Regions from separate parts of the Streptomyces sp. ID05-39B genome, predicted to be linked through region 1. Evidence: riboswitches for the same ligand, from Rfam matches in the RefSeq annotation. Region 1 holds a riboswitch; each other region holds the start of a gene.

Region 1 (10,314 bases):
TCGGTGGTGCGCTGCTGCGGGACCCAGACACCGCCGGCCGGGGTTCCGTCGTAGCCGCCGGTGCCGTACTGCTCCTGGCCGTAGCCCTGCTGGGGGTACTGCTGCTGGTCGTACCCGGCGTCGTAGCTGCCGCCGCCGTAGGTCTGGGTGCCGATGTAGGGGTCGGAGTAGGCCGCGTACTGCTGCTGGCCCGCGGCGTCGTAGCCGTACTGCTGCTGGCCGTAGCCGTCGTAGCCGTACCCCTGGTCGGCGCCCTGGCCGGCCGTCGCGTACTGGTCCTGGGGCTGGGCGGCGGCGGAGTAGGCGGCGTCGCTGTACACGCCGTAGGAACCGGTGTCGTCGGGCATCGGCTGCGGCTCGTACACGGAGGCGGTTCCGGCTGCCGTGGGCTCGGCGGTGCGGGCGGGGGTGAAGACGTCGTCGCGGTCGTTGTCCTCGTCGTAGTCGCCCTTGTCCCGGCCGTAGGCGACGGAGTCGCCGCCGAAGGGTGTGCCCGCGTCCTGCTCGTACCCGTCGGGGCCGCCGTCGGCCGCTTCCAGACCGGACACCTCGAGCGAGGGGTCCTGGTGCTCGCCCTTGCCGCGGCGGCGCTTGGTGGCGGTGCCGTCGGTGCCGGGGCGGCTGACGGCCCAGCCCTCGGCGAAGCCGCGGCGGAACGACAGAGTGACGTACGTCTGGCCGATCGCGAAGGCGGCCGCGCCCACACCGATGACGATGACGGACGGGATCAGGACACCGACCACGACACCGAGGAAGCCGCCGAAGGCGAGCAGCCGGTAACGCAGCCGTGCCTTGTACTGCAGCAGCACCTCACCCAGCAGCCACAGCGCGACGATGCCGAACGCGATGTAGAGGACCGTCCAGCCCATGTACGCCCCTCTCCCAGTGGCCGCTACGCAGTGTGTCGTAAGTCGGTGCGACCGGTCTAGGCCTGCGGTGGGTGGTGCAGGCCCAGGTTCTCGTAGATTTCCAGCGTCGCCGTGGAGTTGTTGAGCGTGATGAAGTGCAGTCCGGGCACTCCCTCGGCGAGCAGCCGAGCGCAGAACTCCGTGGCGAAGTCGATGCCAATGGAGCGTACAGCGGCCGGATCGTCTTTGGCTGTGAGGATCCGCTCTTTCAGGGCCGTCGGGAAGTGTGCGTTGCTGAGCTGGGGAAGCCTCTCCAGCATCTTCACACTCGTCACCGGCAGGACCTCGGGGATCACCGGGGTCGCGCAGCCGGCTTCCGACACCCGGTCGCGCAGGCGCAGGTAGGACTCGGGGTCGAAGAACATCTGGGTGATCGCGTAGTCGGCGCCGGCCCGGCACTTGTCGACGAAGCGCGCGACGTCCGTGTCCCAGTCGCTGGAGCGCGGGTGCATCTCGGGGAAGGCGGCGACGCCGACGCAGAAGTCGCCCGACTCCTTGATCAGCTCGACGAGTTCGGCGGCGTAGGTGAGGCCCCGGGGGTGCGGCACCCACTCGCCCATGGGGTCGCCGGGCGGGTCTCCGCGCACGGCGAGCATGTTGCGGATCCCGGCGTCGGCGTACTGGCCGATGATGTTGCGCAGTTCGGCGATGGAGTGGTCCACGGCCGTGAGGTGCGCGACCGGGGTCAGGGTGGTGTCGACGACGATCTGCTGCGTCTCCTTGACCGTGGTCGCCCGGGTGGTGCCGCCGGCACCGTAGGTGACGGAGACGAAGTCGGGGGCCACCGCCTCGACCCGACGGAGCGCGTTCCACAGGCTCCGCTCACCCTGGGAGGTCTTCGGCGCGTAGAACTCGAACGAGTACGTCGTCTTGCCGGTGGCCAGGATGTCACGCACGGTACGCGCGCGGTCGGTCCTGGTGGATGCGGTTCCGAGGGCCATACCCGCAGGTTAGCCAGGGGTGAGGCCTCCCCTCACCAGATCTCGGAAATTTGCCCGAATTGTCTGCCTGTTGTCCATCCCTTGGACAGGCTGCCGAAAGGACGGGGGCCCGGAGGAAAGGACAGGGGACCGAAGGAGCGCGGGGGCGGCCCGGCGGCGGCCGGCTCAGATGCCGCGCAGCCGCTCGGCGAACTCGGCCGCCGCGGCGCCCGGATCGTCGGCCTCCGTGATCGCCCGGACGACCACGACCCGGCGGGCGCCCGCCTGAAGCACCTCGTCGAGGTTGCCGAGGTCGATGCCGCCGATCGCGAACCAGGGGCGCTCGGTGCCCGTCGCCGCCGTGTGCCGGACCAGGCCGAGGCCGGGGGCCGGGCGGCCGGGCTTGGTGGGGGTGGGCCAGCACGGGCCGGTGCAGAAGTAGTCGACGCCCTCCTGGACGGCCGCGGCGTCCGCCTCCGCCTCGCTGTGCGTGGAGCGGCCGATCAGGGTGCCGTCGCCGAGGAGGGCACGGGCCGCGGGCACGGGCAGGTCGCCCTGGCCGAGGTGGAGGACAGCCGCGTCGGCGGCATGGGCGATGTCCGCCCGGTCGTTGACCGCGAGCAGTCTGCCGTGGCGCGCGCAGGCGTCGGCGAACACTTCCAGGTGCTCCAGCTCCTCCGCCGCCTCCATGCCCTTGTCGCGGAGCTGCACGATGTCGACGCCGCCGGCGAGGACCGCGTCCAGGAACTCCGGGAGGTCGCCCTGGCGCCTGCGGGCGTCCGTGCAGAGGTAGAGGCGGGCGTCGGCGAGCTGGGAGCGGGCGGTGTCGGGCATGCGTTGAGTCCCCCGGGGGCGGTCGGTGGCGCGCCGGGCTCTCCCCCGGTGCGGCGGTGTGCGGTCGCGACGGGCGGCCACGGCCGCACACCTGATGGTCTGGTCGAACCTACGAGGCTCCAGGAGCCGCCTCCGTCGGGCGCCGTGGGTTCCGCGGAGCGGATCTCCGGCTCACAGGCTCGGAGTCAGAGGCTCAGACGGCGAGCGCCTGGGCGCGACGCCTCACCTCCGTGCCGCGGTTCTCCGCCAGGGCCTGCGCCGGCGTCCCGGGCAGGGACGGGTCCGGAGTGAACAGCCATTCCAGCATCTCTTCGTCCGAATAGCCGTCGTCCCGCAGCAGGGTCAGGGTCCCGGACAGGCCCTTGACGACCTTGTCCTCGTCGATGAAGGCGGCGGGGACGTGCAGCGCCCTGTTCTCACCACGTCGTACGGCGATGAGCTGGCCGTCCTTGACCAGCTGCCGCGCACGCACCACGTCGATGTCGAGCATCTCCGCGATGTCGGGCAGGGTGAGCCAGGCAGGTACGAGAGCATCGGTCTTTGCGTCAATCTCGGTCACCCCTCAAGACTGCCATCCCGCACCGACAGCCGGTAGCCGAGCCTCCTCCTGCCGGACGGACAGCCGGTAGCCGCGCCTCATCCTGCCGGGCGGAGCCGCCCCGCGGGCCCGTCCTTTACGCCGTGGCCGCCTTGAGCGGGGTCGCCGGGTCCGCGATCAGCTCGGGGTTCATCGGCCGGCCCGCCTCGATCAGCCGGCGGCCCTGCGCGAGGTCGCGGGGGCGGCCCACCGCCAGCAGGGCGACCAGGCGGTTCCCGCGCAGCCAGCAGACCGTCCAGGCAGGTCCGGTGGGGTCGCCGCGCCACAGGGTGGTGTCGGCGCCGGTGTGATGCCCGGCGTACTGGACGAAGCGGCCGAACTGCTCCGACCAGAAGTACGGCACCGGGTCGTAGACCGCTGGGACCTCGCCGGTGGCCGGGCCGAGGATGTTGGCGGCGACGGTGCGCGGGCCCTGGAGGGCGTTGTCCCAGTGGTGGACGAGGAGGCGCTCGCCGTACCGCCCGGAGGGGAAGGAGGCGCAGTCGCCGACCGCGTACACGTCGGGCACGGACGTGCGCAGGCTCGCGTCGGCCACGACCTCGCCGTGCGGGCCCAGCTCGACGCCCGAGCCGGTCAGCCAGTCCGTGGCGGGGCGGGCGCCGATGCCGACCACGACGGCGTCGGCCGGCAGCCGGGCTCCGTCGTCGAGCAGGACCGCGCCGGGCTCGACGCGCTCCACGCGCGCGTGGGTGCGCAGTTCGGTGCCGCTGTCGGCGTACCAGGCGGTCATGGGGGCCGTGACCTCGGCGGGCAGGGCGCCGGCCAGCGGCCGGTCCGCGGCCTCCACGACGGTGACCGCGCAGCCGGCCTCGCGCGCGGCGGTGGCGAACTCGGCGCCGATCCAGCCGGCGCCGACGACCACGATGGCGTGCCGGCGGGCGAGCACCGGGCGCAGCCGTTCGGCGTCGTCCAGGGTGCGCAGCAGATGGACGCCGGGGACACCCTCGGCGCCGGGCAGCCGGATCGGTTCGGCGCCGGTGGCGAGCACGAGGACGTCGTAGGGGACGGGCCCGGACCCGGTGTCCAGTTCATGGTCGGCGGGGCGCACGCCGAGGGCCTCGGTGCCGAGCCTGAGTTCGACGCCCAGGCTCTCGAAGTCGACGTCGAAGGCGGAGTGCTCGGCCGTGCCGAGCAGGACGGCCTTGGACAGCGGGGGCCGGTCGTAGGGCTGGTGCGGTTCGGCGCCGATGAGGGTCACCGTCCCGTCGAAGCCCTGTTCGCGCAGGGCGACCGCGGTCTGCACCCCGGCCATGCCCGCGCCGACGACGACCACCCGCCGCTGCGCCGGCCTGTCTTCTTCCCGCGTCTGTTCGCTCACCTGATCACCTTAGACAACTGACGGATCATCAGTCAGTCGTCCCGCTTCCGCGACCCCGTTCCGTGACCGTGCTCCGTGACCGTGCTCCGTGACTGCTCGACCACCTGCTCCACCACGCTGGTCCCGCTGCCCGGCCGCGACTCCCACTCCCAGGTCTCGTCGAGGCGCAGCCGCCCGTCGGGCAGCTCGACGACCGCCGACACGCAGTGCCCGGACGACGTCGTCCCGTCGTGCCCGAGCTGGACGTACCGGAAGTCCAGCCGGTCCCCCTCCCGGGTACCCACCAGGTGCCCGCGGACGACGTCGCCGCCCGCGTAGCCGGCCCAGATGACGCCGTCCCGCTCCCGGTACGTGAAGCGGGTGCCGGTGCCGACCTGACCGGGGGCCTGGTCGGCCACCGGGGCCAGGACCAGGCCGTCGAGCGAACGGGCCACGAGAGGAGGCTCCCTTACTGCGACGGACGACGGGGGGCTAGGGTGGCCAACGTAGAGCACTCGCGGGAGCCCGGACGCACCGGGCTGAGAGGGAGGCTGGCGGCCTCCGACCGTACGAACCTGATCCGGGTCATGCCGGCGAAGGGAGGGGCTGGACGCCCATGTCCTCACCTACCTCGGACGTCCTCGTCGTCGGGGGCGGCATCATCGGGCTCGTCACCGCGTGGCGGGCCGCACAGCGCGGGTTCGCCACGGCTGTGGTCGACCCCGAACCGGGCGGCGGGGCCGCCCAGGTGGCGGCCGGGATGCTGGCCGCCGTCACCGAGCTGCACTACGGCGAGCAGACACTGCTCGGCCTGAACCTGGAATCGGCCCGCCGCTACCCGGAGTTCGTGGCCGAACTCACCGAACTCACGGGCCACGACCTCGGCTACCGCCGCTCCGGCACCCTCGCCGTCGCGCTGGACGCCGACGACCGCGCCCACATGCGGGAACTGCACGCCCTGCAACGGCAGTCGGGGCTCACCTCGCAGTGGCTGTCCGGGCGGGAGTGCCGCCGCCTGGAGCCGATGCTCGCGCCCGGGGTACGCGGCGGCCTGCGGGTGGACGGCGACCACCAGATCGATCCGCGACGGCTCGCGGCGGCACTGGTGGCCGCGTGCCGGCGGGCGGGCGTGACCTTCCACCGCGACTGGGCGGAACGGCTGACCGTGTCGGCCGGGCGCGCCGGCGGCGTCCTCACGCGCGCGGGTACGCCTCTCGCTGCCGGGCAGGTGGTGCTCGCGGCGGGCAGCCTCAGCGGGCGGCTCGCCGGCGTCCCGGCGGAGGTGCTGCCGCCGGTGCGGCCCGTGAAGGGGCAGGTGCTGCGCCTGACCGTGCCCCAGCGGTACGCGCCGTTCCTGACCCGGACCGTGCGGGCCGTGGTGCGCGGCAGCCACGTCTACCTGGTGCCGCGCGAGAACGGCGAGCTGGTCGTCGGGGCGACGAGCGAGGAACTGGGCTGGGACACCACGGTGACGGCCGGGGGCGTCTACGAGCTGCTGCGCGACGCCCACGAACTGGTCCCCGGAATCACCGAACTGCCGCTCACCGAGACGCGCGCGGGCCTGCGCCCCGCGTCACCGGACAACGCGCCCCTGCTCGGACCGACCGGCCTGGACGGCCTGCTCCTGGCGACCGGGCACTACCGCAACGGCGTACTGCTGACACCGGTCACCGGGGACGTGCTGGCGCACGCGCTGGCCACCGGCCAACTCCCCGACGAGGCCCGGCCCTTCACCCCCAGGCGCTTCCACCCCGCCGCACTCTCGGAGCAGCCCGCATGAACATCTCCGTCAACGGCGAGCGGCGTGAGGTCGCTCCCGGCACGGCCCTCGACAGCGTCGTACGGTCCCTGACGCCGGCGCCCTCCGGGGTGGCCGCCGCCCTCAACGAAACCGTCGTCCCGCGCGCGCGGTGGTCCGCCACCAGCCTCTCCGACGGAGACCGCGTGGAAGTCCTCACCGCCGTCCAGGGAGGCTGAACCATGGCCGACGATCCCTTCGTCCTCGGCGGTACGACGTACTCGTCCCGCCTGATCATGGGTACAGGCGGTGCGCCCAGCCTGGAGACTTTGGAGCGGGCGCTGGTCGCGTCCGGGACCGAGCTGACCACTGTCGCGATGCGGCGGGTCGACCCCTTGGTGCACGGGTCCGTGCTGTCCGTGCTCGAACGGCTCGGCATCGGGGTGCTGCCCAACACGGCGGGGTGCTTCACGGCCGGGGAGGCGGTGCTGACGGCGCGGCTGGCCCGGGAGGCGCTGGGCACCGATCTGGTCAAGCTGGAGGTCATCGCCGACGAGCGGACGCTGCTGCCCGATCCGATCGAACTGCTGGACGCGGCGGAGACGCTGGTCGACGACGGGTTCACGGTGCTGCCCTACACGAACGACGATCCGGTGCTGGCGCGGAAGCTGGAGGACGTCGGGTGTGCGGCGGTGATGCCGCTCGGCTCTCCGATCGGGTCCGGGCTGGGTATCCGCAACCCCCACAACTTCCAGCTGATCGTCGAGCACGCGCGCGTGCCGGTGATTCTCGACGCGGGGGCCGGTACGGCCTCGGATGTCGCGCTGGCGATGGAGCTGGGGTGCGCCGGGGTGATGCTGGCGTCGGCGGTGACGCGGGCGCAGGAGCCCGTGCTGATGGCTCGCGCGATGCGGGGGGCCGTGGAGGCGGGCCGGCTGGCCCGGCTCGCGGGCCGGATCCCCCGCCGCCACTTCGCGCAGGCGTCGACCCCCACGGACGGCCGCGCCGCGCTCGACCCGGAACGCCCGGCGTTCTGACGCTGTCACCCACGGCCGAGGGCCGAGCGCCGTCGACGGCTGTCTCGGCTCCGACCCGGCCGCCCCCACGTGTGGCTCGTCACAGGTGCGCTTCAGTCCCGCTGCGATACCGGTGTGAGCGGTGAGCGGTGTCGGTGCGGGCTCGTACACTCGCCTGCGTGGACACGACCCTTCAGGACCCTCTGGTCGGGCAGGTGCTCGACGGGCGTTATCGCGTGGAGGCGCGGATCGCGGTCGGCGGGATGGCCACGGTCTACCGGGCCGTGGACACCCGCCTCGACCGCGTTCTCGCGCTCAAGGTGATGCACCCCGCCCTCGCGGCCGACGCCTCCTTCGTCGAGCGCTTCATCCGCGAGGCCAAGTCCGTCGCCCGGCTGGCGCACCCGAATGTCGTTCAGGTGTTCGACCAGGGGGCCGACGGGGCGTACGTCTACCTCGCGATGGAGTACGTGGCCGGCTGTACCCTGCGCGACGTGCTGCGTGAGCGCGGCGCGCTCCAGCCACGGGCCGCGCTGGACATCCTGGAGCCGGTCCTCGCCGCTCTGGGCGCCGCGCACCGCGCCGGTTTCGTGCACCGGGACATGAAGCCGGAGAACGTACTGATAGGCGACGACGGCCGGGTCAAGGTCGCCGACTTCGGCCTCGTCCGGTCCGTGGACACCGTCACCAGCACCACCGGAACCGTCCTCGGCACCGTCGCCTACCTCGCCCCCGAGCAGATGGAGCAGGGCACCTCCGACGCTCGCGTGGACGTGTACGCGTGCGGGGTCGTGCTCTACGAGATGCTCACCGGCGACAAGCCGCACGACGGCGACACTCCGGCCGTGGTGCTCTACAAGCACCTCCACGAGGACGTGCCGCCGCCCTCCGCCGCCGTCCCCGGCATGGCGTTCGAGCTGGACGAGCTGGTCGCCTCGGCCACCGCCCGCACCCCGCAGGTCCGCCCGGCGGACGCCGTGGCCCTGCTCGCGCAGGTCCGCGCGGCGCGCGGCGCGCTCGACGAGGCCCAGCTGGACGCGCTGCCCCCACAGGCCCTGTCCGCCGACCGTGACATCGCCGACGACCGCACCAGCGTGATCCCGCGCTCCCTCACGGTTCCGCGCCTCCTGCCCGTCAACGAGGACGAGGCCGACGACGATCCCGCCAGATCCGGGAACCAGGTCAACCACACCTCCCGGTTCGCCTCGGAACCCCCGCTGCCGCCCCGGCGCCGCTTCGTGCGGCCCCGCCGGGCAGTGGTCGCGATCATCGCCGCCGTCCTGCTCGTGTTCGGCGTCGGCGCGGGCGTCTGGTACATCAACTCGGGCCAGTTCACCAAGGTCCCCGCGGTCCTCATGCAGACCGAGGCGCAGGCCAGGGAGCGGCTGGACGCGGCCGGGCTGGACGTGGGCGAGGTGAAGCACGCCTACAGCGACACGGTGAAGCGCGGCACCGTCATCAGCACGGACCCGGAGCCGGGCGCCCGTATCCGCGGCAACGACTCGGTGACCCTGACCGTCTCCGACGGCCCCGAGACCGTGAAGGTGCCGGACGTGAAGGGCTCACGGCTCGACAAGGCCAAGCAGCTGCTGAAGACGGACGGCCTGGAGCCGGGCCTGGTCACCGAGGCGTTCAGCGAGGACGTCCTCAAGGGCTTCGTGATCAGCAGCAGCCCCGACGCCGGTACGGAGCGGCGCGCGGGCTCGGCGGTGTCCCTCGTCGTCAGCAAGGGCGTCCCGATCGACGTCCCGGACGTCACCGGTCAGGACCTGGACGACGCACGCGCCGAGCTGGAGAAGGCCGGCCTGGTGGTGGAGATCTCCACCTCGGAGATCAACTCGGAGTTCGACAAGGGCCAGGTCGCCGCGCAGTCGCCGGGCAAGGACAAGCAGGTCGCCGACGGCGACACGGTGACGCTGACCCTGTCCAAGGGACCCGAGATGGTCGAGGTCCCGGACGTGGTGGGCGCGAGCGTGGACGACGCCAGGACCGAGCTGGAAGAGGCCGGCTTCGAGGTCGAGGAGGACCGCGGCCTGCTGGGCCTGTTCGGCGACACCGTCAAGAGCCAGTCGGTGGACGCCGGCGAGACCGCCCCCAAGGGATCGACGGTCACGATCACCATCCGGTGACGGTGACGGTGACGGTGGCGGTGGCGGTGGCGGTGACAGCGAGGGTGACGGTGACGGTGACGCCCGTGACAGTGCCCCTGTGGCGGTGAGGCCCGCCGTCCGGTGACCGGGTGGTGCCGGGAGCATGACACCCTGAACGGGTGAGTCCTCAGCACCCCTTCCCCTCCCGCAATCCGGTCGGCGGCCATGTCCCGGTGGCCGGCGGTCTGCATTCCGTGGGCCTGTCCTACGCCCATGACCTCAAGGCCGAGACGGTCCAGGTCTTCGTCGCCAACCCGCGCGGCTGGGCCACCCCGGCGGGCAGCCCGGCGCAGGACGCGGCGTTCCGGGAGGCCTGCGCGGCGGAGTCGATCCCGGCGTACGTGCACGCGCCGTATCTGATCAACTTCGGCTCGCACACCGAGGCGACGGCGCAGAGGTCGGTGGAGTCGCTGCGGCACTCGCTGCGCCGCGGGCGGGAGATCGGCGCGCTGGGCGTGGTGGTGCACACCGGGAGCGCGACGGGCGGGCGGGAGCGGTCCGTGGCGCTGAAGCAGGTCCGGGAGTATCTGCTGCCGCTGCTGGACGAGCTGACCCATGACGACGACCCGTTCCTGCTGCTGGAGTCCACGGCCGGGCAAGGTGCCTCGCTCTGCTCGCGGACCTGGGACTTCGGGCCGTACTTCGAGGCGCTCGACGCCCATCCGAGGCTCGGCGTCTGTCTGGACACCTGCCACATCTTCGCGGCCGGGCACGACCTGACCGGTCCGGCGGGCATGCACCAGACACTCGATCTGCTGGTGGACACGGTCGGCGCGGGCCGGCTCAAGCTGATCCACGCCAATGACTCCAAGGACGTGGTGGGCGCCCACAAGGACCGGCACGAGAACATCGG
Region 2 (10,314 bases), on a different contig from region 1:
GCGGCGCGATGGTGGAGGGGTCTGATGACTCAGGGGGCCGGTCAGGGACCCGAGGTGGAGCGTACGGCGACAGTGCGCGACTTCCGGGTGCCCGCATACGTCCACGAGACCGGTCCGTACGCCCACAGCGCGCACCCCGGCAACGCGACACCGCCCCTCGCCGACCCCCTCGAACCCCCGGACGGGTACACGCCGACCCAGCGGGACCTGCCCGTCATCAACCGGGGCGACACCCTCCAGGTGACCGTCGACCCGGCCGTCGCCCAGGCCCCGCAGGCCGCGACCGGTCCCGGTCCGCTGTTCGTCGTGGGCGACGTGCACGGCTATCTGGACGAGCTGATCGCCGCGCTCCAGGAGAAGGGCCTGATCGACACGGCCGGCAACTGGTGCGCGGGCACCGCCCGGCTGTGGTTCCTCGGCGACTTCACCGACCGGGGACCGGACGGCATCGGCGTGATCGACCTCGTGATGCGTCTGTCCGCCGAGGCCGCTGCGTCCGGCGGCTACTGCAAGGCCCTCATGGGCAATCACGAGCTGCTCCTGCTCGGCGCCAAGCGGTTCGGCGACACCCCCGTCAACTCCGGTGCGGGTACCGCCACCTTCCAGGCGGCCTGGCTGCTCAACGGCGGACAGAAGTCCGACATGGACCGCCTCCAGGACCATCACCTCCAGTGGATGGCCCGCCTCGACGCCATGGAGGAGGTCGACGGACACCTGCTCGTGCACTCCGACACCACCGCCTACCTCGACTACGGCGACTCGATCGAGGCGGTCAACGACACCGTCCGCGAGACGATCACCCGTAACGACGCGGACGAAGTGTGGGATCTCTTCCGCAAGTTCACCAAGCGCTTCTCCTTCCGCGACGAGGGCGGCGCCGACGCCGTCCGCTCCCTCCTCGATACGTACGGTGGCACCCGCATCGTTCACGGCCACAGCCCGATTCCGTATCTGCTGGGCGATGCCGGCTCCGAGGAGGACGAGGACTCGGCCGGTCCGGTCGTCGAAGGTCCGCACGTCTACGCCGACGGGCTGGCCATCGCGATGGATGGCGGCGTGACGATGGCCGGAAAGCTGCTGGTCCAGCAACTGCCGCTGTCCCCCTGACCGTTCACGGGTCCGTCGCAGGCCGCGCGGGACCCGCCCGACGGCGCCGCGGCCCAGGGGCCAATTTCAGCAAACCCCCTGTCACCTCATGCCGTCGCCGCTCTACCATCGGTTTATCCGTAGCAGGCTCCCCTCCGTTTCTGCCCGACGGCTCGTTGGCATGCGAGCCCCAAGCCCTACGGAGCATCGGGGGATGCACATGAACAGCGTTCCGCAGCACCTGCACAGCGAGGACCGCCAGGAGTACGAGCGGATCCTCGACGAGGCGCTGCGCTCCGCACCACACCACCCGGAACCGGCCGCTGTGGGACAGCGGCTCAACCCCGAACAACTGCGCACCATGGCGCTCAACGCCTCCGCGCTCATCACGGCGTCCGCGGCGACCGAGTACCAGCACTATGTGAAGGTCCGCGACGAACTGCGCCATCCCGCGCCGTCCACCCCGTCCCCGGCCGGCCATGAGTCCGGCACCGGGGAGCCAGGCGTGGGCGGGATGGGCCTCGCCGCCACCATGGGGGAGGCCGCCGAGGCCGCGGGAGCGGGCGCCGTCGCCGTCGCCGCCGTCCTCACCCCGGTCCTCGCCGGGACCGCCGCGGTGATCTTCCTGCTCGTCGGCTACATCCTGCGGATGCTCGACCCCGAGCCGGCGTTCGCCAGGACGATGCTCACCACCGGATGGACGTTCGGAGCCGTGGCCGCGGCCGCGATCCTGGTCGCCACCGTCGGCCTCCTGCTCACCGCCCTGCGCAACCGTCCCTCCCTGGAGGCCGGCCCGTACAGCGAACTGAGCGAGGAGGTGGACCGCGCAAGGGAAGCCTGGCGGGAAGCCCTACTGGAGCGGGGCATCCTGCCGTTCCTGCGCGAGGCCCTCGCCGACCCCGGCACGTGCGCCGCACTCGACCCCGCTCCCACCCCGCCGGCGCCCACCGGCCGCCTGCCGAAGATCGGCTACGGCCGTCCGGGCTTCAGCAGCCCCGACGAAGGAACCTCGGCCGGCTCCCGCCCGAGCTACAGCAGCCCGGACTACTCCAGCCCGGACTTCGGAGGGCCTGAACACCAGCCGGAATAGGCCCTCGGCTTGCGCCCCCACCCCGGGGAGCGCAAGCCGTAGGCCGGTCCGGCGGAAGGAAGGGCGAGGGCATCAGCCGGCATACCGGTCAGAGGATGCCCGCCTGCCCCGCGGCCGTGAGCCAACTCGGGAACTCGGACAGGAGACGGTCGTAGAGCTCTTGGTCCGGGACCGTGCGGATGTCGTCGACGGCGAAGAAGCCGACGTTGTCCACACGTCGGCCGGGCAGTGTGTCGAACCGCTCCAGTACGCCGTAGTTCGAGCGACCGAGCCCGACGAACTGCCAGAAGACCGGCTCCTCCGCCGCCGCGCGCAGTTCCCTCTCGATCGCGGCGTCGCGGTAGACGCCTCCGTCGGAGAAGAACAGCACCAGCGTGGGCACCGCCGCCGGATTCGCCCGCACATAGTCTCTGACCTGGGAAATCACCTTCTGTTCCTCGTTCTGGATGCCGACCGAGCGCATGTCCACCTGGCCCGGTTGCAGCCCCTTCCGCGGCTTCTTGCTCCGCCGGAACAGGCTCATCTCCCCCACCCGCACATGCAGCCGCAGCCACTCGGGCAGCTCACCCAGGCGCAGATCCGGCAGCCGGGCCGGATCGGAGGCGAAGGTCCAGGCCTGCATCTCACCGTCGTCATCAAGCTCGGCCGCCACGGCGGCCATCCGCTCGACCACGTCGGCCACCACCCCGCCGGAGTACAGAAAGGACATGGACCCCGACGCGTCGAGCACGAGCACGACCCGCGCTCTGACTCCTGCGGCCCCGCTCTTCCTCAGGCTGACCGCGACCTGCTCCTTCCGTAGCGACAACCGCTTGCGCATATCAACCGGAAGCTGCTCCTCCCCCTTGGCGAACCGGGCCCCGGCCGGCGACGCGGTTACGGCGGAGGCGGCCGCAGCCGGCGGGGGCAGAGTCGGCGGGGGCGGCGTGAGTACGGCCGATGCGGCGGGGTCGGCAGCCGTGCCGGCGGGCTCCTCGTCGACGCTGATCCCGAAGTCGGTGGCCAGCCCGGCGAGCCCGGAGGCATAGCCCTGTCCGACCGCGCGGAACTTCCACCGCCCCTCGCGCAGGTACAACTCACCTCCGATGAAAGCCGTTTCCGTCTCTCCCCGCATCTCGAACCGCGCCAGCTCCGCCAGGCTCCCGGCATCGAGCAGCCTGAGCGTCAGACCGGCCACCTGCCCGAAGGTGCCGCCGTCGGCGGACGCGCACAGCTCCACACGCGCGACGGCACTCTCCAGCGAACGCAGATCCACCTCCACCGTGTCGGCGGTGACACCGGCGGCGGTCCGCTTCCCCAGGTGGTTGACGGCGCCGGAAGCGTGCCGGGGCTGGTTGTAGAAGACGAAGTCCGCGTCGTCACGCACCTTCCCGGCGGCGGTCAGCAGCAGAGCCGACACATCCACGTCCGGCCCCCCACCCCGCTCGGACCAACTGATCTCGACGCGGACGGACGGCACATCGACCGGCAGATTGGCGCCCTTGCTCATGGATCGCGCTGTCATGCCCCCAGTCTGCCGACCCCCACCCCAGAAGCACCCCCTGGGACGATTCCCTGCGCGCCGGTCCGCGACATGAGTCCCGGGCGCCCGGCGGTCTGTCCGCGATCGGCAGATACACGCGATTACCAGCGGCCGCAAAAGTCCCTGGACTTCTCACGCCAACCGATAGTCGGTGCCTCCTGCAGTCAAAGATGACCAAGCTTCCCCTGTAGCCGCCGTTTGGAGAATTCCTGTCTCATGTTTTGACTGATCTTCATCAACGAAAATCTGAGCCTTCATGTGCAGCGGAGCCTCCTACCCTCTGACAGCGACCGTAGTCGACGGCTATTCTGCCTTTATGCTGTGCCGCTGCGCCTACATACGTCGAACAATTTGCGCCTGTGCCCTCTCGACCGGTGTGCGGCTGAAGACATGAACCAGTGCGAGATGGAAGAGCGCCGGCGCGAGGGGAGCCCACCGATGAATTCGATCGGAACGCAGCATGTACTTGATCACTGCCGCGGGGCGGAAAGGCACGTAATCGATATTCTGATGTTCCCAGCGATCCGCGACCCCCCTACTCATACGTGCCTGCAAATCCTCCCGAGTCAATTCCTTCAGCTTGGCGTAGAAGTGGGCGCTCCAGTGGCGCTTCTCGACGTCCAGTACAAATGCAAGCAACTCGAGTGAGTACTCGAGCGGTTCGATGGACAGTTCCTCCCGCATACCGCGCCGGGCGACCGCATACAGGTCCGGGGCGCTCCTCCCGGACGAGTCGATATGCCGTGACATTCCTTCGTTGACGGAGGAGTTCCAGACATTGGGTGCCATGCGGACCCGGCCACTGCGCTGACTGACGACCAACATGTCATCAGCGGTCACAACTGCGATATTGACGGCGAAACTGCAATGCAGAAATACAGGCGCCTGCAGCGGATCGTCCGGATTGAGATAGCGGGAACGCGGAGTTGTCCCGTCGGTCATTCGGCGATCGAGTTGCTGAGCCGCGAGAAAGGTGTAGTAATCCGTCGGGCGCAGTCTCAGGTGGACTTCGGGATGCTCGTCCAGAGCGGTCCGGGATACGTCGAACGATTCGACCGCGTAGCGAGGACCATTCCACAACGGTGTTCGGCCCTCTGCGCGCAAACGTGCACTCTCTGCCTCGATTTCAGCCCGCCAGCCGACCATGTCCGAAGGCAACTCGATCTCCTCGTCGAGCACTTGGATATAGACGGCTTCGGCAGGTATGGAGGATTCACCGTCTCCTTCAACGATCAGGGCGGAAGTGTGAAGAGGGCCTATGGAGAAGGTGCTCCATGCGGGACTGGACTCTTCCCGCTGTCTGAGGCTGCGTACTGCACTCGTCGAACGAGTCCGTAGCCTGTACCAACTGTTCTGTAAGGGTTGTTGGAACAACACCGCGAACAGCATCCCGAGCACAGCGCCGACGACTCCATTGGCCACATCGATCCCACCCATGACAGGCAGGGTAGGGATGTTGATCACGCCACGTGCGATCTTGGCTCTTCCGTTACGGCACGGGATCAAGACGTCCTGCGTCCCGGGGAGGCCCCAGCCGTTGTGACCGGGGCCTTGGAGAGGGAGTCAGCGCATGCGCCTGGTCAGTCGGCGAGCGGCAGGTACACCCTGTTCCCGCTCGCTGCGAACTCCTTCGACTTCTGGAGCATCCCCTCGGCGACCTCATCAGCCGTCGCGCCCGCGGCCGCCGTACCACCGAACTGCGCTGTGATGCTTTGGCTGATCTTCATCGAGCAGAACTTCGGCCCGCACATCGAGCAGAAGTGAGCCGTCTTCGCCGGCTCCGCCGGCAGTGTCTCGTCGTGGAACTCCCGGGCGGTGTCCGGGTCGAGGGCCAGGTTGAACTGGTCCTCCCAGCGGAACTCGAAGCGGGCGTCGGACAGCGCGTCGTCCCACTCCTGCGCACCGGGGTGTCCCTTGGCGAGATCGGCCGCGTGGGCGGCGATCTTGTAGGTGATGACACCGGTCTTGACGTCGTCACGGTTGGGCAGGCCCAGGTGCTCCTTGGGCGTGACGTAGCAGAGCATGGCCGTCCCCCACCAGGCGATCATCGCCGCACCGATGCCGGAGGTGATGTGGTCGTACGCCGGGGCGATGTCCGTCGTCAGCGGGCCGAGCGTATAGAACGGAGCTTCGTCGCAGATCTCCTGCTGAAGGTCGATGTTCTCCTTGATCTTGTGCATCGGGACATGTCCCGGGCCTTCGATCATCGTCTGAACATGGAAACGCTTCGCGATCCGGTTGAGTTCCCCAAGTGTGCGCAACTCCGCGAACTGTGCCTCGTCATTGGCGTCCGCGATCGAACCGGGCCGCAGGCCGTCGCCCAGCGAGTACGTGACGTCGTAGGCCGCGAGGATCTCGCAGAGTTCCTCGAAGTTCTCGTAGAGGAACGACTCCTTGTGGTGGGCCAGGCACCAGGCGGCCATGATCGAGCCGCCACGGGAGACGATGCCCGTCTTTCGGTTGGCCGTCAGCGGCACGTACGGCAGGCGCACGCCCGCGTGGACGGTCATGTAGTCCACGCCCTGCTCGGCCTGCTCGATCACCGTGTCCTTGTAGATCTCCCAGGTCAGCTCCTCGGCCCGGCCGTCGACCTTCTCCAGCGCCTGATAGAGCGGCACCGTACCGATGGGTACAGGGGAGTTGCGCAGCACCCACTCGCGGGTGGTGTGGATATTGCGGCCTGTGGACAGGTCCATGACCGTGTCGGCACCCCAACGGGTCGCCCAGGTCATCTTCTCGACCTCCTCCTCGATGGAGGAGGTCACCGCCGAGTTGCCGATGTTGGCGTTGACCTTCACCAGGAACCGCTTGCCGATGATCATCGGCTCGATCTCCGGATGGTTGATGTTGGCCGGCAGCACCGCACGTCCGGCCGCGATCTCCTCGCGTACGACCTCGGGCTCCACGTTCTCCCGGATGGCCACGTACTCCATCTCCGGCGTGATCTCGCCCCGGCGCGCGTAAGCGAGTTGAGTGACCGCCTGGCCCTCACGGCCCCGACGTGGCAGGCGTGGCCGACCTGGGAAGACCGCGTCGAGGTTGCGCAGCCCGCCGCGCGGCGAGGTGTGCTTGATCCCGTCGTCCTCCGGACGGACGGGGCGGCCCGCGTACTCCTCCGTGTCACCGCGGGCGATGAGCCAGTTCTCCCGCAGAGGCGGCAACCCCCTGCGGACATCCGTCTCGACGAGCGGATCGGTGTACGGGCCGGAGGTGTCGTACAGCGTGACCGCCCGACCGTTGGTGAGATGCACCTGACGGACCGGCACGCGCAGGTCGGAGCGGGTGCCCGCGACATACGCCTTGTGCCATCCGATGGACTTCCCGGCCTCCCCGTCGGCAGAGACCTCGTCAGAGATCTGCGCGGAGGCAGGCGTGCGTGCGTCCTTGTTGGTCATGAGACCTACTCCCTACGCCGGCATTACCCGGTAACAGGTTCAGCGGTCGACGCAGCGGCTTCCGTCTGCCGACGTGTCATGTGAAACATCACTCGGTTGTGGTGACGTTCCACGTGAAACATCGCGAAAACGGAGGTCAGCGCCCTCTCAGCCCGGTGCTCCGAGCTCCCGCGTGTGCAAAGGTGCCTCCACGCTAGCGTCCTTTGTGGCGCGGTGAACAGTGGGCCTCTGGCGTTCTTGCGATGATCGGGCGGTGACCACGACACCCCATCCCCCGTTCCCACCGCCCGAACAGCCCCGCGGGCCGGGCATTCCTCCCGGCGGACGCCCCGGGCAAGGACAGGGGTACGGCCCCGATGGCGCTTCCGCTCCCCGTCCCTCTTACCGACCCGGTTCCGGGTCGGCTTCCCGTCCCGAGACCGGCTACGGTTTCGGGCCCGACGACGGACAGGGTGCGGGCCCAGGCTCTGGCGGCGGACCCGGACATGGGCCCGGCGACGGAGCGCACGGCCCCGGTCGTGGCCACGTCGGCGGCCGTGAGGGCAGCGGAAACCCTGGTGGAGGCGGGGACGGCGGCCACGGTCCCGGCCCCGGCAGTGGGCGCGGTCCCAATGACGGGCACAGCGGCGGGCACGGCGGCGGTGACGGGCACGGCGGGCATGGCCCCGGTGCGGGCGGCGGCCACGGGCACAGCCACAGTCACGGTCCGGCCACCCCCGTCTCCCAGCATCTGCGCAAGGTCATCGCGGCCGTTCTCATCCCCTTCGGCGTGGCCGTGCTCGTCGGCCTGGTCGTGCTGTGGCCGGGCGGTGCCCCGGCGCACGAGCGCACCGGCGTCGGCTTCGACCGCCAGACACAGCAGGCGACGGTCTCCAAGGTCGAGAGCATCAGTTGCTCGTCGGCGAATGCCTCGGGGGGCACCCCCACCGGCGACACCTCGACCGCCGAGGGCTCCTCCGCGCAGCAGCAGGCGGACGGCACCTGCAAGAAGGCCACGATCCGCGTGGACACCGGTTCGGACAAGGGCCGTACGTTCACCGAGATCGTCCAGCCGGACCAGTCACGGCAGTTGCACGAGGGCCAGAAGGTCGTGGTCGCCTACGAGCCTACCGCGCCAAGAGACCTTCAGTACTCGGTCACCGACGTGAACCGCCGTGTGCCGCTGGGCCTGCTCGCCATCATCTTCGCTGTCGCCGTCGTGGTCGTCGGGCGACTGCGGGGTGTCATGGCACTGGTCGCGCTGGCCATCAGTTTCATGGTGCTGAACTTCTTCGTCCTCCCCGCGATCCTGCAAGGCTCGAACCCGCTGGCTGTGGCGATCGTCGGGGCGAGCGCCATCATGCTGATCGCCCTCTATCTGTGTCACGGCCTCTCGGCCCGCACCTCCGTGGCCGTACTGGGCACGCTCATCTCCCTGCTGCTGATCGGTGTCCTCGGTTCCTGGTTCGTCGACTGGGCGGCGCTGACCGGCAATACGGACGACAACACCGGTCTGATTCACGGTTTGTATCCGTCGATCGACATGAGCGGTCTGCTTCTGGCCGGCATCATCATCGGTTCGCTCGGTGTCCTGGACGATGTGACGGTCACCCAGACGTCGGCGGTCTGGGAACTCCACGAGGCCAACCCCTCGATGGGCTGGCGCGGGCTGTACCGGGCGGGTATCCGGATCGGCCGCGATCACATCGCGTCCGTGGTCAACACGCTGGTCCTCGCCTATGCCGGCGCCGCACTGCCGCTTCTGCTGTTGTTCTCCATCGCGGAGAGCAGCGTCGGCACGGTCGCCAACAGCGAGTTGGTCGCGGCGGAGATCGTGCGCACGCTGATCGGTTCCATCGGCCTGGTCGCCTCTGTTCCGGTCACCACGGCGCTCGCCGCGCTCGTGGTCTCGGCGGACCGGCCGGGAACCGGCACGCTCTCCGAGTCGGCCCCGGCGACGCCGGGGGCCGCGTCGGCCGGAACGGCAGGCCCCGCCTCTCCGAGCTCTCGGGGCGGCAAAGGCAGGCGACGCAAGCACTGACGCGGGCGGACGGGCGGCCCAGCGGGCGGGCGTTCGAGGGGAATCGCGGGTGCCTCCGCCCTTCGAACGCCCGAGTGGCCCGCCCTGGCATCCCGTCTTCGACCTCCCGCCTCGCTCAGCCGCGAAGAAGCGTTCCTTCAGCCTTGCGCCACCAGCCCCGCCGGGCTCACCCGGCGCTCTGTTCCTCCGCCAGGATCCGGTCCAAGGCCTCGTCGAGGTGGGCGTCGAAGTCGGCGAACGCGCCCTCCTGCCCCAGCGGAACCAGCTTGTCGGTGCGGTCGAGGAAGGCCACGAGCGGAGCCGCCGACGAGCGGAACACCGCCTGGTCACCGCCCACCTGAAGCCGGATCAGCACCTCGCCCAGCACCTCCCGGTCGGCCGGCGAGACTCGTACATCTCCCTCGCCGCACGGCCTGCCCACCCCGTCGATGAGCAGCTCACGCCCGAACGCCCAGGTCACCGGGGCGTCACCGGGCAGATGGAAGGTGAGCCGGACGGCGTACGGATCGCAGGTCTCGTAACCCAGTTCCACCGGGATGCGGAACGAGAGCTCCTCGGAGACGAGAAAGCTCATCATGACCTCTGCCTCAACTGCCTGCACGGACTCGCGCATCGCCCTACCCCGTCATTGCCGTCGACTGGCTGGGAATCAACCCCTGACACTGCACGCATCTTGCTGAACGTACACAACAGATCACAAGGAGTGAGTTTTCAGATACTGATAGAGACAGCAAGTGATCCCAGCATGCGCGCGATCTCGCTCTGCAACTGCTGCACGGCCGCGGGCAATCGGTCGGCCTGGCGAGCGGGGAGGGAGATGGCCATCGTCGCGGCGGTGGTGCCCACGGTGATCGGGACAGCGGCGCACACCGTGCCCAGCGCGTACTCCTGCCGTTCGACGACCGTCTCCATCCGCCGCACCCGGGCAAGCCGCCGCAACAGGGTGTGGTCGTCACGCACCGTGTACGGGGTGATCGACTGCACGGGGTAGCGATCAAGGTGATCGCGGCGGGCCTTGTCGTCCAGCTGGGACAGCAGGCACTGACCGATGGCGTGGGCGTGCGCGGTCTCGCGGAAGTCGGCCCATTCCTCGACCGCCGGATTGCCCGGGGTGTCGGATACGCACATGACCTCGATCTCGCCGTCCCGGTAGCGGGCGTAATACACCGGAACGCCGATCGAATCGCGCCAGTGCGCGAGG
Region 3 (10,314 bases), on a different contig from region 1:
GGTGAGTCCACCGGCAGTCGGCGGTAGAAGGCCAGCATGACCGAGGTCAGCGGGCCACGCAGCACCACCGTGGCCTTCTCGTGTCCGCGACGCCAGGCGATCCCCTGCCCGGTCAGTTCCACCAGCCACTCGGCGTCCAGTCCGGCGGGCGCGTCGGTGGCGTGCAGATGGATGCTGCGGCCCCGGTGTTCCTCCGCGCGCAGCTCGGACGCCCGGTGCGGCACGTTCCGCTGCACCCACTCCAGCAGGTACAGCCGCTCGTCCAGGGCGTCGGCGGCGACCTCGGGCGCCACATCGTAGGGCAGCCCGACGGTGCGGGCGGCGTCTGCGCGGTGCACGGTGACCTCGTGGGTCATCCGGCGGGCCCAGAACCGGGCGTCGCCGTCCCCGGCCCAGCCCCACACCTTCGCGTCGGGCCCGGCCTCCCGCAGCGCGGCCACGACCGCCTCACCCGTCTCCGCGAGCCAGGCGTCCAGCGCGGCCGGATCACCCTGGGACTCCGGCCCGGCATGCGAGGGCACCTGCTCGTCCCGGACGTTCTCCTGCGCCCGCGTCCGCACCAGCAGTTCGACCCAGCGCAGGGCGCCGCCCGTGTGCCGGACGAGCTGCTCCAGCGACCAGTCCGGGCAGGTCGGCACGGTGGCCGACAGATCGGCCCCACCGGAGGTCACCGCCGACCGCAACAGGCCGACCTGGTAGGCGATTTCGGCGCAGTACCGCTCATGTGCGAGAAGGGTCATGCGCTCCACCGTACGGGCGGGACGATCAGTCGAGCACCACGATTTCGGCCGCGTCGAACTCCACCCCGACCGTGTCCCCGACCTCCGGCGCCAGCGGCAGCGCGCACGCCGCCTCCAGGCGCGGCGCGTCCCGCGGCTGAAGGCGGACGGCGACATGGGTGCCCTTGAAGGTGCGGGCGGCGACCGTGCAGGGCAGGCCCAGTTCCGCGTCGACCAGCCGTACGCCGGCCGGCCGCACCAGCAGCGTGCGGACGCCCTGCGGGGAGCCGGCCGGTACCGGCACCTTGCCCCACGGCGTGTCCGCGGCCTCCTCGACGACACTAGCCCGCACCACGTTGTCGAAGCCGAGGAAGCCCGCCACGAACGCGTCCGCGGGCCGCTGCCACACCTCAAGGGGCGTACCGGACTGGGCGATCCGCCCGTCCCGCATCACCACGACCCGGTCGGCCAGCGCGAAGGCCTCGCCCTGGTCGTGAGTGACCGCGAGCACCGTGGTGCCCAACCGCCCGAACAGCTCCCGCAGTTCAACGACCAGGCGCTCCCGCAGGGAACGGTCGAGCTGGCCGAGCGGCTCGTCCAGCATCAGCAGCCGTGGACTGGGCGCGAGCGCGCGGGCCAGCGCCACCCGCTGCTGCTCACCGCCGGAGAGCGAGGCGACGGACCGCCGGCCGGCCTGCGGCAGCCCGACCAGTTCGAGCAACTCCCGTACCCGTTCCTGCTGCCGCCGCCGGTCGGTGCCGCGCATGCGCAGACCGAAGGCGACGTTGCCGCCGACGTCCCTCTGCGGGAACAGCTGATGATCCTGGAACATCAGCCCCAGCCCCCGCCGGTGCGCGGGCACGCCCACCTGGTCGCGTCCGTCGAGCACCACCCGCCCCGCGTCCAGCGGCTGCAGCCCGGCCACCGCCCGCAGCAACGTCGACTTGCCGCTGCCGCTCGGCCCCAGCACACACACCACCTCGTGCTCGACCACTTCGAGATCGACGGCGTCCAGCACCGCCCGTCCCCCGAACCGCACGGTCGTACCTTCGAGCCGCAGCATCAGAACTCCCCCGTACGGTCGGTGCGCAGCCGCTCCAGCACCAGCAGGGCGACCGCGCACACCAGCATCAGAATCGTCGAAAGGGCCATCGCCTGCCCGTAGTTCAGCTCCCCGGCCCGCCCCAGCAGCCGCGCCACGGCGACCGGCAGGGTCGGGTTGTCGGGCCGTGCGATGAACACCGTCGCCCCGAACTCGCCCAGCGACACGGCGAAGGCGAACCCGGCGGCGACCAGCAGCGCCCGCCGCACCATCGGCAGGTCCACCTCCCGCCACACCCGCCACGGCGACGCCCCGAGCACGGCCGCCGCCTCCCGCAGCCGCTCGTCCACGGCCCGCAGCACCGGCAGCATGGTCCGCACGACGAACGGCACCCCGACCAGCGCCTGCGCGAGCGGCACCAGGATCCAGGTGGCCCGCAGGTCCAGCGGAGGTTCGTCGAGCGCGATCAGGAAGCCGAAGCCGACGGTCACCGCGGAGACGCCCAGCGGCAGCATGAGCAGCGCGTCGAACCCGCGGACCAACCGCCCCGCGTCCCGCCGCGTCAGGGCCGCCGCCGCCAGCCCGCCGACCGTCACCGCGATCACGGTGGCGGCGAGGGCGTACTCCAGCGAGTTGCCGACGGCCTCGATCGGCGGAACCAGGAACACATTGCCGTCATCGCTGGTCAACGCCCGATAGTAGGCGAAGTCGGGGGCGTCGAAGGAGCGTTGCACCAGCACCGCCAACGGCAGCACGAGCAGCAGCGCGACCGTGCCGAGCACCCCTGCGAGCAGCGCCCACTGCCCCGCCCCACGCGGCCTCCGTGCGGTCCCGGCCGCGTCCACCAGCCGCAGCGCGCTCTCCCGCCGCCGTACGGTCCAGGCGTGCACGGCGAGGATCGCGCCGACGGCGAGGAACTGGACGATCGTCAGGACGGCGGCCGTCGGCAGGTCGAAGATCTCCGAGGTCTGCCGGTAGATCTCGACCTCCAGCGTGGAGAAGGTCGGGCCGCCGAGGATCTGCACCACCCCGAAGGAGGTGAAGGTGAAGAGGAACACCATGAGCGCGGCGGCCGCCACGGCCGGCGCGAGGGCCGGGAGCGTGACCTGCCGCCAGGCCCGCAGGGGCGAGGCGCCGAGCATCCGCGCGGCCTCCTCCTGCCGCGGGTCGAGCTGCGCCCACAGCCCGCCGACCGTCCGCACGACGACGGCGTAGTTGAAGAAGACGTGCGCGAGCAGGATCGCCCACACGGTGGTGTCCAGCCGTACGCCCCACAGCTCGTCGAGGAGACCGCCGCGGCCGACCAGCGCCAGGAACGCCGTACCGACGACGACGGTCGGCAGGACGAACGGGACGGTCACGACGGCTCGCAGGACCTGCCTGCCGGGGAAGGAGAAGCGGGCGAAGACGTAGGCGGCGGGCAGGGCGATCAGCAGGGTGAGCGCGGTGGAGGCGAGCGCCTGCCAGGTGGTGAACCACAGGACGTGCCGGATGTCGGACTGCCCGAGGACGTCGAACAGGCGCCCGAAGTGCCAGCCGCCGCCGGAATACAGACCACGCGCGAGGATCGCGGCGACCGGGTAGGCGAAGAACAGCCCGAAGAACGCGACGGGCAGGGCCATGAGCCCCAGCCGCGCCACGCTCCCGGTGGGCCGGCGGCGCGGAGCCGCCCGCCGGTCCCCGCCAGGCCCGCCTGCTGGAGGCCCGCCTACTTCAGTACGAGCGAGGTCCACGACTTGACCCACTGGTCGCGGTCCGCGGCGATCTTCGCCGGGGCCATCGTCTCCGGATCCTTGGCGGCCGGGCCGAACTCGGTGAACTCGGCGGGCACGGCCGCGCCCTTCGCCACCGGGTAGACGAACATGTTGAGCGGCATGTCCTGCTGGAACGGCTTCGAGATCAGGAAGTCGATCAGCGCCTTGCCGCCCTCGCTGTTCTTCGCGTTGCTCAGTAGCCCGGCGAACTCGATCTGCCGGAAGCAGGTGCCGGCCGCGACGCCGGTCGGCGCGGTCGTCGGCTTCGGGTCGCCGTAGATCACCTCGGCGGGCGGCGAGGAGGCGTAGGACACGACGAGCGGCCGGTCCCCGCCGGTCTTCCTGCCGCCGGCCGAACCGGAGAACTCCTCGTTGTAGGCCTGCTCCCAGCCGTCGACCACCTTCACACCGTTGGCCTTCAGCTTCTTCCAGTACCCCTCCCAGCCGTCGTCCCCGTACTTCGCGGCGGTGCCCAGCAGGAAGCCGAGACCGGGCGAGGAGGTCGAGGCGTTCTCGGTGACGAGGAGGTTCTTGTACGCCGGCTTCACCAGGTCGTCGAAGGTGGCGGGCGGGGCCAGCCTGTGGTCGGCGAAGTACTTCTTGTCGTAGTTGACGCAGATGTCGCCGTGGTCGACGGGCGTGACCCGGTGCTTCCCTGCGTCCAGCTGGTACTGCCCGTCGATCTGGTCCAGCCCCTTCGCCTCGTACGACTGGAAGACGCCGTTGTCGAGCGCGCGGGAGAGCAGGGTGTTGTCGACGCCGAAGAAGACGTCGCCCTGCGGGTTGTCCTTGGTGAGGATCGCCTTGTTGACGGCCTGCCCGGCGTCGCCGTCCTTGAGGACCTTCACCTGGTAGCCGGACTGCTTCTCGAAGTCGGCGAGCACGTTCTTGGAGACGGCCCACGAGTCGTGGCTGACGAGCGTGACGGTCTTGCTCCTGCCCTCGCTCTGCGAGGAACCGCCGTCGTCCGACGATCCGCAGGCGGACAGCGTGACAAGACCGAGGCCCACGGCCGCGGCGACGAACATCCTGGTGTGCACTGGAATTCCTCCTGGAGGTGACCAGGAAGAGACGCGGCCCCGCCCGGAACCCACGAGGGGTGTCCGGGCAGGGCGCAACAGCTCGAGTGATGACCGAACTTCCTACCCAGAATGACCTGGGCGAGGTTCAGAGGGTCTGCGGCCCGGTGCCGCACTCTCAGCGCTGTGGCGCTCCCCTGTCGGAATATGAAGATGTCTGGTTTCCGCACTGTCCGAAAAAAGGGCAGTACTTACGCCGGTCAGACTACCGCTCGGTCGCGGCGAGCTGACCACACGCCCCGTCGATCTCCTGACCACGCGTGTCCCGAACGGTGACGGGCACCCCGTGCGCCGCGATGGCGTCGACGAACGCCTTCTCGTCCTCGGGGCGCGAGGCGGTCCACTTGGAGCCCGGCGTCGGGTTGAGCGGGATCAGGTTCACATGGACGGGCCGGCCCTTGAGCATGCGGCCGAGCCGGTCACCACGCCAGGCCTGGTCGTTGATGTCACGGATCAGCGCGTACTCGATGGACAGCCGGCGGCCGGACCTCTCGGCGTACTCGAACCCGGCGTCGAGCACCTCGCGCACCTTCCACCGCGTGTTCACCGGGACGAGGGTGTCGCGCAGCTCGTCGTCGGGGGCGTGCAGCGAGATGGCGAGCCGGCACTTGAAGCCCTCGTCGGAGAACCGGTTGATGGCCGGCACCAGCCCCACGGTCGACACGGTGATCCCGCGCTGCGAAAGCCCCAGCCCGTCGGGCGCGGGGTCGGTGAGCGCGCGAATCGAGGCGACGACCCGCTTGTAGTTGGCGAGCGGCTCGCCCATGCCCATGAACACGATGTTGGACAGCCGGGCCGGCCCGCCGGGAACCTCCCCGTCGCGCAGCGCCCGCATCCCGTCCACGATCTGGTGGACGATCTCGGCGGTGGACAGATTCCGGTCCAGCCCCGCCTGCCCCGTCGCACAGAACGGGCAGTTCATCCCACAGCCGGCCTGCGAACTGATGCACATGGTCACCCGGTCCGGGTACCGCATCAGCACCGACTCCACGAGCGTGCCGTCGAACAGCCGCCAGAGCGTCTTGCGGGTGGTCCCCTGGTCCGTCGACAGATGCCGTACGACCGTCATCAGATCGGGCAGCAGCGCCTCGCGCAGCTTCTCGCGGCTACCGGCGGGGATGTCCGTCCACTCGGCCGGGTCGTGCGCGAACCGCGCGAAGTAGTGCTGGGACAGCTGTTTCGCACGGAACGGCTTCTCCCCGATCTCCGCCACCACCTCCTTCCGCTCGGCGGGCGAGAGGTCGGCGAGGTGCCGCGGCGGCTTCTTGGCTCCGCGGGGGGCGACGAAAGTGAGTTCTCCGGGCTTCGGCATAACTCTTCCAGTGTCGCAGATCGACTCGGGTGCCCCGGTCGGCTCAGAAGAGGCCGCCGATCAGGCCTGCGCACCAGGCAACGTACGTCTTCGTGCGGTGCCATCCGCCGCAGTACAGCTTGGGCCTGCGCCGCCCGTTCTGCGCGAGGAGCGACTCGCACCACCGGCACGGCAGGTCGCCGTGGTATCTGCCGTCCTCGCCCCGCCTCGCCGTCCCCATACCCGAGAACCTACCGAAGCGGCCGGTCATGGGACGAGCCCCCGTCCGCGGGGGACGGGGGCTCGTTTCGGCCAGGCTGAGCAGTTGTCAGCCGGACCCCACGAACAGCACCAGCAACAGCCACACCACCGGCGCGGTGGGCAGGAGCGAGTCGAGGCGGTCCATGATGCCGCCGTGACCGGGGAGCAGGGTGCCCATGTCCTTGATGCCGAGGTCCCGCTTGATCATGGACTCGCCGAGGTCACCGAGGGTGGCGCTGACCGCGACCGCCAGGCCGAGCAGCAGGCCCTGCCACCAGGTGCCGTCCTCGATCACGAACTCCATGCACAGCGCGCCCACGACCATCGCGAACGACACCGCGCCGAGCAGGCCCTCGCGGGTCTTGCCGGGGCTGATCCGCGGAGCGAGCTTGTGCTTGCCGAAGCGCCAGCCGACGGCGTACGCACCGGTGTCGCTGACGACCGTCAGGAGCAGGAAGGTCATCACCCGGAGCGCGCCGTCGTCCGCGGTGAGCATCAATGCGACGAACGTGGCCAGGAACGGGACGTAGAAGGCCGCGAAGACGCCGGCCGTGACGTCCTTGAGGTAGCCCTCCGGGGGTTCCGTCATCCGCCAGACCAGGACCGCGAGCGCGGTCAGGGCCATGGCGACCCAGGCACCCTCGGCACCCCGGACGTATCCGGCGACGACCATGGCCGCGCCGCCGACCGCGAGCGGCACCAGCGGAGCCTTGATGCCCTTGCGCTCCTGCAGCCGGCTGGTCAGTTCCCACAGGCCGACGACGACCGCGACGACGATCACGCCGACGAAGACGGCCTTGACGACGAACAGCGACGCGATGATCACCGCACCGAGTCCGACGCCCACGCCTATGGCCGCAGTCAGGTCCCGGCCCGCGCTCTTCTTCTGCGGGGCGGAGGCCGGCTGTGGTGCGTCGGGCATGGGCTCCGGATTCTGCGGCACCGCCGCAGCGGGCTGTGCCGACGGGGTCTCGTCACGGAACGTCCCCGCGGGGGACGTCTCGTTTCGGAACGTACCGTCGTGGGACGTCGCGCCGTGGGACGTCTCGTCTCGGAACGTCCCGCCTCGGAACGTCTCGTTTCGGAACAAGGGGCCGCCCAGCCGAGCGGCCCCCCGGTCGTCATCCTGGTTTCCGCCATGAGCGGGTACGTCGGGGACGATGGGCATGGGGCGAGTCTGCTGCGCCTCAGGCGCATCGTACGCGGGACCCGCCGGGGCAGCCCCCTGGACAGGTCCGTGCGGGACGGCCCCGTGATCGTTGGGCCCCCAGTACCCGGCCTGTGAACCGGCTCGTGGCGGAGCGCCCCAGGAAGAGTCGTTCATCAGACCTCGAGCAGCTCCGCTTCCTTGTGCTTCAGGAGCTCGTCCACCTGGGCGACGTACTTCGCGGTGGTGTCGTCGAGTTCCTTCTCGGCGCGGCGGCCCTCGTCCTCGCCGACCTCACCGTCCTTGATCATCTTGTCGATGGCGTCCTTGGCCTTGCGACGCACCGCGCGGATCGAGATCTTGGAGTCCTCGGCCTTGGTCCGGGCCACCTTGATGTAGTCCTTGCGGCGCTCCTCCGTCAGCTCGGGGAACACCACCCGGATGATGTTGCCGTCGTTGCTCGGGTTGACGCCCAGGTCCGAGTCACGGATCGCCTGCTCGATGTTGCGCAGCGCGCTCTTGTCGAACGGGGTCACGACCGCCATGCGCGGCTCCGGCACGGAGAACGAAGCCAGCTGGTTGATCGGCGTCGGCGCGCCGTAGTAGTCGGCCACGATCTTGTTGAACATCGCCGGGTGCGCACGGCCGGTGCGGATCGCGGCGAAGTCCTCCTTGGCGACCACGACGGCCTTCTCCATCTTCTCCTCGGCCTCGAGGAGGGTCTCTTCGATCACCACTTGCTCCTGCGTGTCTTGAGTAGGCCCGGCTCCGGTTCCTTGCGGAGGCGGCGGCCGGCTGCGTCGCGTCTTCTTCCTGCACGGTTCCCGACCGGCAGGACATTGTCCATCCCCCGACCAGGGTCCGTCGCCCGGTCAGGTGTTGTCGTACGAACCGGGATTCCTACGGCCGGACCGGGGAGTTCCGCCGGTCAGGCCCGGCTGCCCTGCTCACTCACCAGCGTGCCGATCTTCTCACCCTTGACGGCCCGAGCGATATTGCCCTCCACCAGAAGCTCGAAGACGAGGATCGGCAGCTCGTTGTCGCGGCACAGCGTGATCGCGGTCATGTCGGCGACCTTCAGGTCGCGCGTGATGACCTCGCCGTACCCGAGGGCGTCGAACTTGACGGCCTCGGGGTTGGTCTTCGGGTCGGAGTCGTAGACGCCGTCCACGCCGTTCTTGCCCATCAGGAGCGCTTCGGCGTCGATCTCCAGGGCGCGCTGGGCGGCGGTGGTGTCGGTGGAGAAGTACGGCATGCCCATACCGGCGCCGAAGATGACGACGCGGCCCTTCTCCAGGTGGCGCACGGCGCGCAGCGGGATGTACGGCTCGGCGACCTGGCCCATGGTGATGGCGGTCTGGACCCGGCTGTCGATGCCCTCCTTCTCCAGGAAGTCCTGGAGGGCCAGGCAGTTCATGACCGTGCCGAGCATGCCCATGTAGTCCGAGCGGGCCCGGTCCATGCCGCGTACCTGGAGTTCTGCGCCGCGGAAGAAGTTGCCGCCGCCGATGACCACCGCGATCTCCGCCCCGTCGCGCACGACGGCCGCGATCTCACGGGCGATCTTGTGCACCACGTCGGGGTCGACACCCAGGCTGCCGCCACCGGCGAAAGCCTCTCCGGACAGCTTCAGCAGAAACCGGCCGCTCACTTTGCCGTCGTCGCTCTTCTGAGCCTTGGTGGTGGTCATGGGAGATCCCGCCTCTTTCACGTGGTGCACATACGAAGAAGGCCACTGCCGGTGGGGTGTTCGCAACCCGTGCGCGGCAATGGCCTCCTCGTCAGATCTGCTGTCGTCCGTCACACGCCAGGTGACGGCGTCCACGGACGACTGCTGCCGACCCTATCGGGGCCGGGCGTCCGTCGCTGTACGGACTCAGATGCCGACCTTGATGCGCGCGAAGCGCTTCAGGCTGACACCGGCCTCGTCCAGGACCTTCTGCACGGACTTCCTGTTGTCCAGGGCGTACGGCTGACCGAGGACCGTGGCGTCCTTGAAGAAGCCGTTGAGACGACCCTCGACGATCTTGGCGATCGCGGCCTCGGGCTTGCCCTCGGCGCGGGTGGTCTCCTCGGCGATACGACGCTCCGACTCGACGACCTCGGCCGGCACGTCCTCCTTGGAGAGGTACTTCGGCGCGAAGGCGGCGATGTGCTGGGCGATGCCCTTGGCGACCTCGGCGTTGGGCTTGTCCAGCTCGACGAGGACACCGATCTGCGGGGGCAGGTCGGGCATCGTGCGGTGCATGTACGCGGAAACGTAGCCGTCCGCGAACTGCGCGAAACGGTCCAGGACGATCTTCTCGCCCAGGTTGGCGTTGGCCTCGTCCACGTACGCCTGGACCGTCTTGCCGGGCTCGATCTCGGAGGCGAGGAGCGCCTCGAGGTCGGCCGGGGCGGTCTTGGCGACGTGCTCGACGATCGTGTTGGCGACGGCCTGGAACTTCTCGCTCTTGGCGACGAAGTCCGTCTCGCACTTCAGCTCGACGATGGTGCCGGCCGAGTTGTCGTCCGCGATGAGCGAGACCACGGCGCCGTTCTCGGCGGAGCGGCCCTCGCGCTTGGCGACGCCCTTCTGGCCCTTGATACGGAGCGCTTCGACGGCCTTGTCGACGTTGCCCTCGGCCTCGTCCAGCGCCTTCTTGCAGTCCATCATGCCGGCGCCGGTGAGCTCGCGGAGCTTCTTGACGTCGGCGGCGGTGTAGTTCGCCATGAGTCTGTGAGTCTTTCTCGAAGTCTGGAAGATCGGAGATCTACGGGGTCTGCGGCCTCCATGGAGCTGTAGGCCTGTGACCCACCGCTGACCTACGGGTGAACGGCGGGAGCGGACTTGATGTCACCGCTCCCGCCGTCGCACGTCCCGACGGGTCAGGCCTGCTCGCCCTCGGCGGCCGGCGTCTCGGCGACCGGAGCCTCGGCCTCGGCGGCCGGAGCCTCGGCGGCCGGAGCCTCCGCAGCCGGGGCCTCCTCGGCGGCGGGCGCCTCAGCGGCGGCCTCGGCGGCGGGCGCCTCGGCAGCGGC

The links. A riboswitch is a leader RNA that binds a small molecule or an ion and turns the genes downstream of it on or off. The one in region 1 is predicted to bind thiamine pyrophosphate.
Region 2: another riboswitch for thiamine pyrophosphate. It lies ahead of thiC (phosphomethylpyrimidine synthase ThiC); the one in region 1 lies ahead of thiO (glycine oxidase ThiO).
Region 3: another riboswitch for thiamine pyrophosphate. It lies ahead of P1P75_RS31975 (thiamine ABC transporter substrate-binding protein); the one in region 1 lies ahead of thiO (glycine oxidase ThiO).

What each region holds. Positions count from the first base shown of each region.
Region 1 is NZ_JARGEF010000143.1:1,973-12,286, forward strand. Features, by position in the region: gene P1P75_RS26450 (hypothetical protein) at 1-869, opposite strand, end outside; gene metF (methylenetetrahydrofolate reductase [NAD(P)H]) at 926-1,849, opposite strand; gene thiE (thiamine phosphate synthase) at 2,015-2,662, opposite strand; gene P1P75_RS26465 (Rv2175c family DNA-binding protein) at 2,856-3,221, opposite strand; gene P1P75_RS26470 (FAD-dependent oxidoreductase) at 3,337-4,578, opposite strand; gene P1P75_RS26475 (hypothetical protein) at 4,611-5,012, opposite strand; TPP riboswitch at 5,065-5,176, shown strand; gene thiO (glycine oxidase ThiO) at 5,174-6,337, shown strand; gene thiS (sulfur carrier protein ThiS) at 6,334-6,534, shown strand; gene P1P75_RS26490 (thiazole synthase) at 6,538-7,332, shown strand; gene pknB (Stk1 family PASTA domain-containing Ser/Thr kinase) at 7,491-9,440, shown strand; gene P1P75_RS26500 (deoxyribonuclease IV) at 9,581-10,314, shown strand, end outside.
Region 2 is NZ_JARGEF010000005.1:25,376-35,689, forward strand. Features, by position in the region: gene P1P75_RS02580 (metallophosphoesterase) at 25-1,107, shown strand; gene P1P75_RS02585 (hypothetical protein) at 1,301-2,176, shown strand; gene P1P75_RS02590 (VWA domain-containing protein) at 2,265-3,680, opposite strand; gene P1P75_RS02595 (hypothetical protein) at 4,032-5,135, opposite strand; gene thiC (phosphomethylpyrimidine synthase ThiC) at 5,279-7,093, opposite strand; TPP riboswitch at 7,086-7,275, opposite strand; gene P1P75_RS02605 (YibE/F family protein) at 7,347-9,113, shown strand; gene P1P75_RS02610 (SsgA family sporulation/cell division regulator) at 9,280-9,726, opposite strand; gene P1P75_RS02615 (IclR family transcriptional regulator C-terminal domain-containing protein) at 9,825-10,314, opposite strand, start outside.
Region 3 is NZ_JARGEF010000211.1:2,338-12,651, forward strand. Features, by position in the region: gene P1P75_RS31960 (maleylpyruvate isomerase family mycothiol-dependent enzyme) at 1-740, opposite strand, end outside; gene P1P75_RS31965 (ABC transporter ATP-binding protein) at 766-1,782, opposite strand; gene P1P75_RS31970 (iron ABC transporter permease) at 1,782-3,383, opposite strand; gene P1P75_RS31975 (thiamine ABC transporter substrate-binding protein) at 3,470-4,555, opposite strand; TPP riboswitch at 4,637-4,743, opposite strand; gene rlmN (23S rRNA (adenine(2503)-C(2))-methyltransferase RlmN) at 4,800-5,906, opposite strand; gene P1P75_RS31985 (hypothetical protein) at 5,950-6,126, opposite strand; gene P1P75_RS31990 (phosphatidate cytidylyltransferase) at 6,214-7,470, opposite strand; gene frr (ribosome recycling factor) at 7,470-8,027, opposite strand; gene pyrH (UMP kinase) at 8,222-8,983, opposite strand; gene tsf (translation elongation factor Ts) at 9,170-10,006, opposite strand; gene rpsB (30S ribosomal protein S2) at 10,162-10,314, opposite strand, start outside.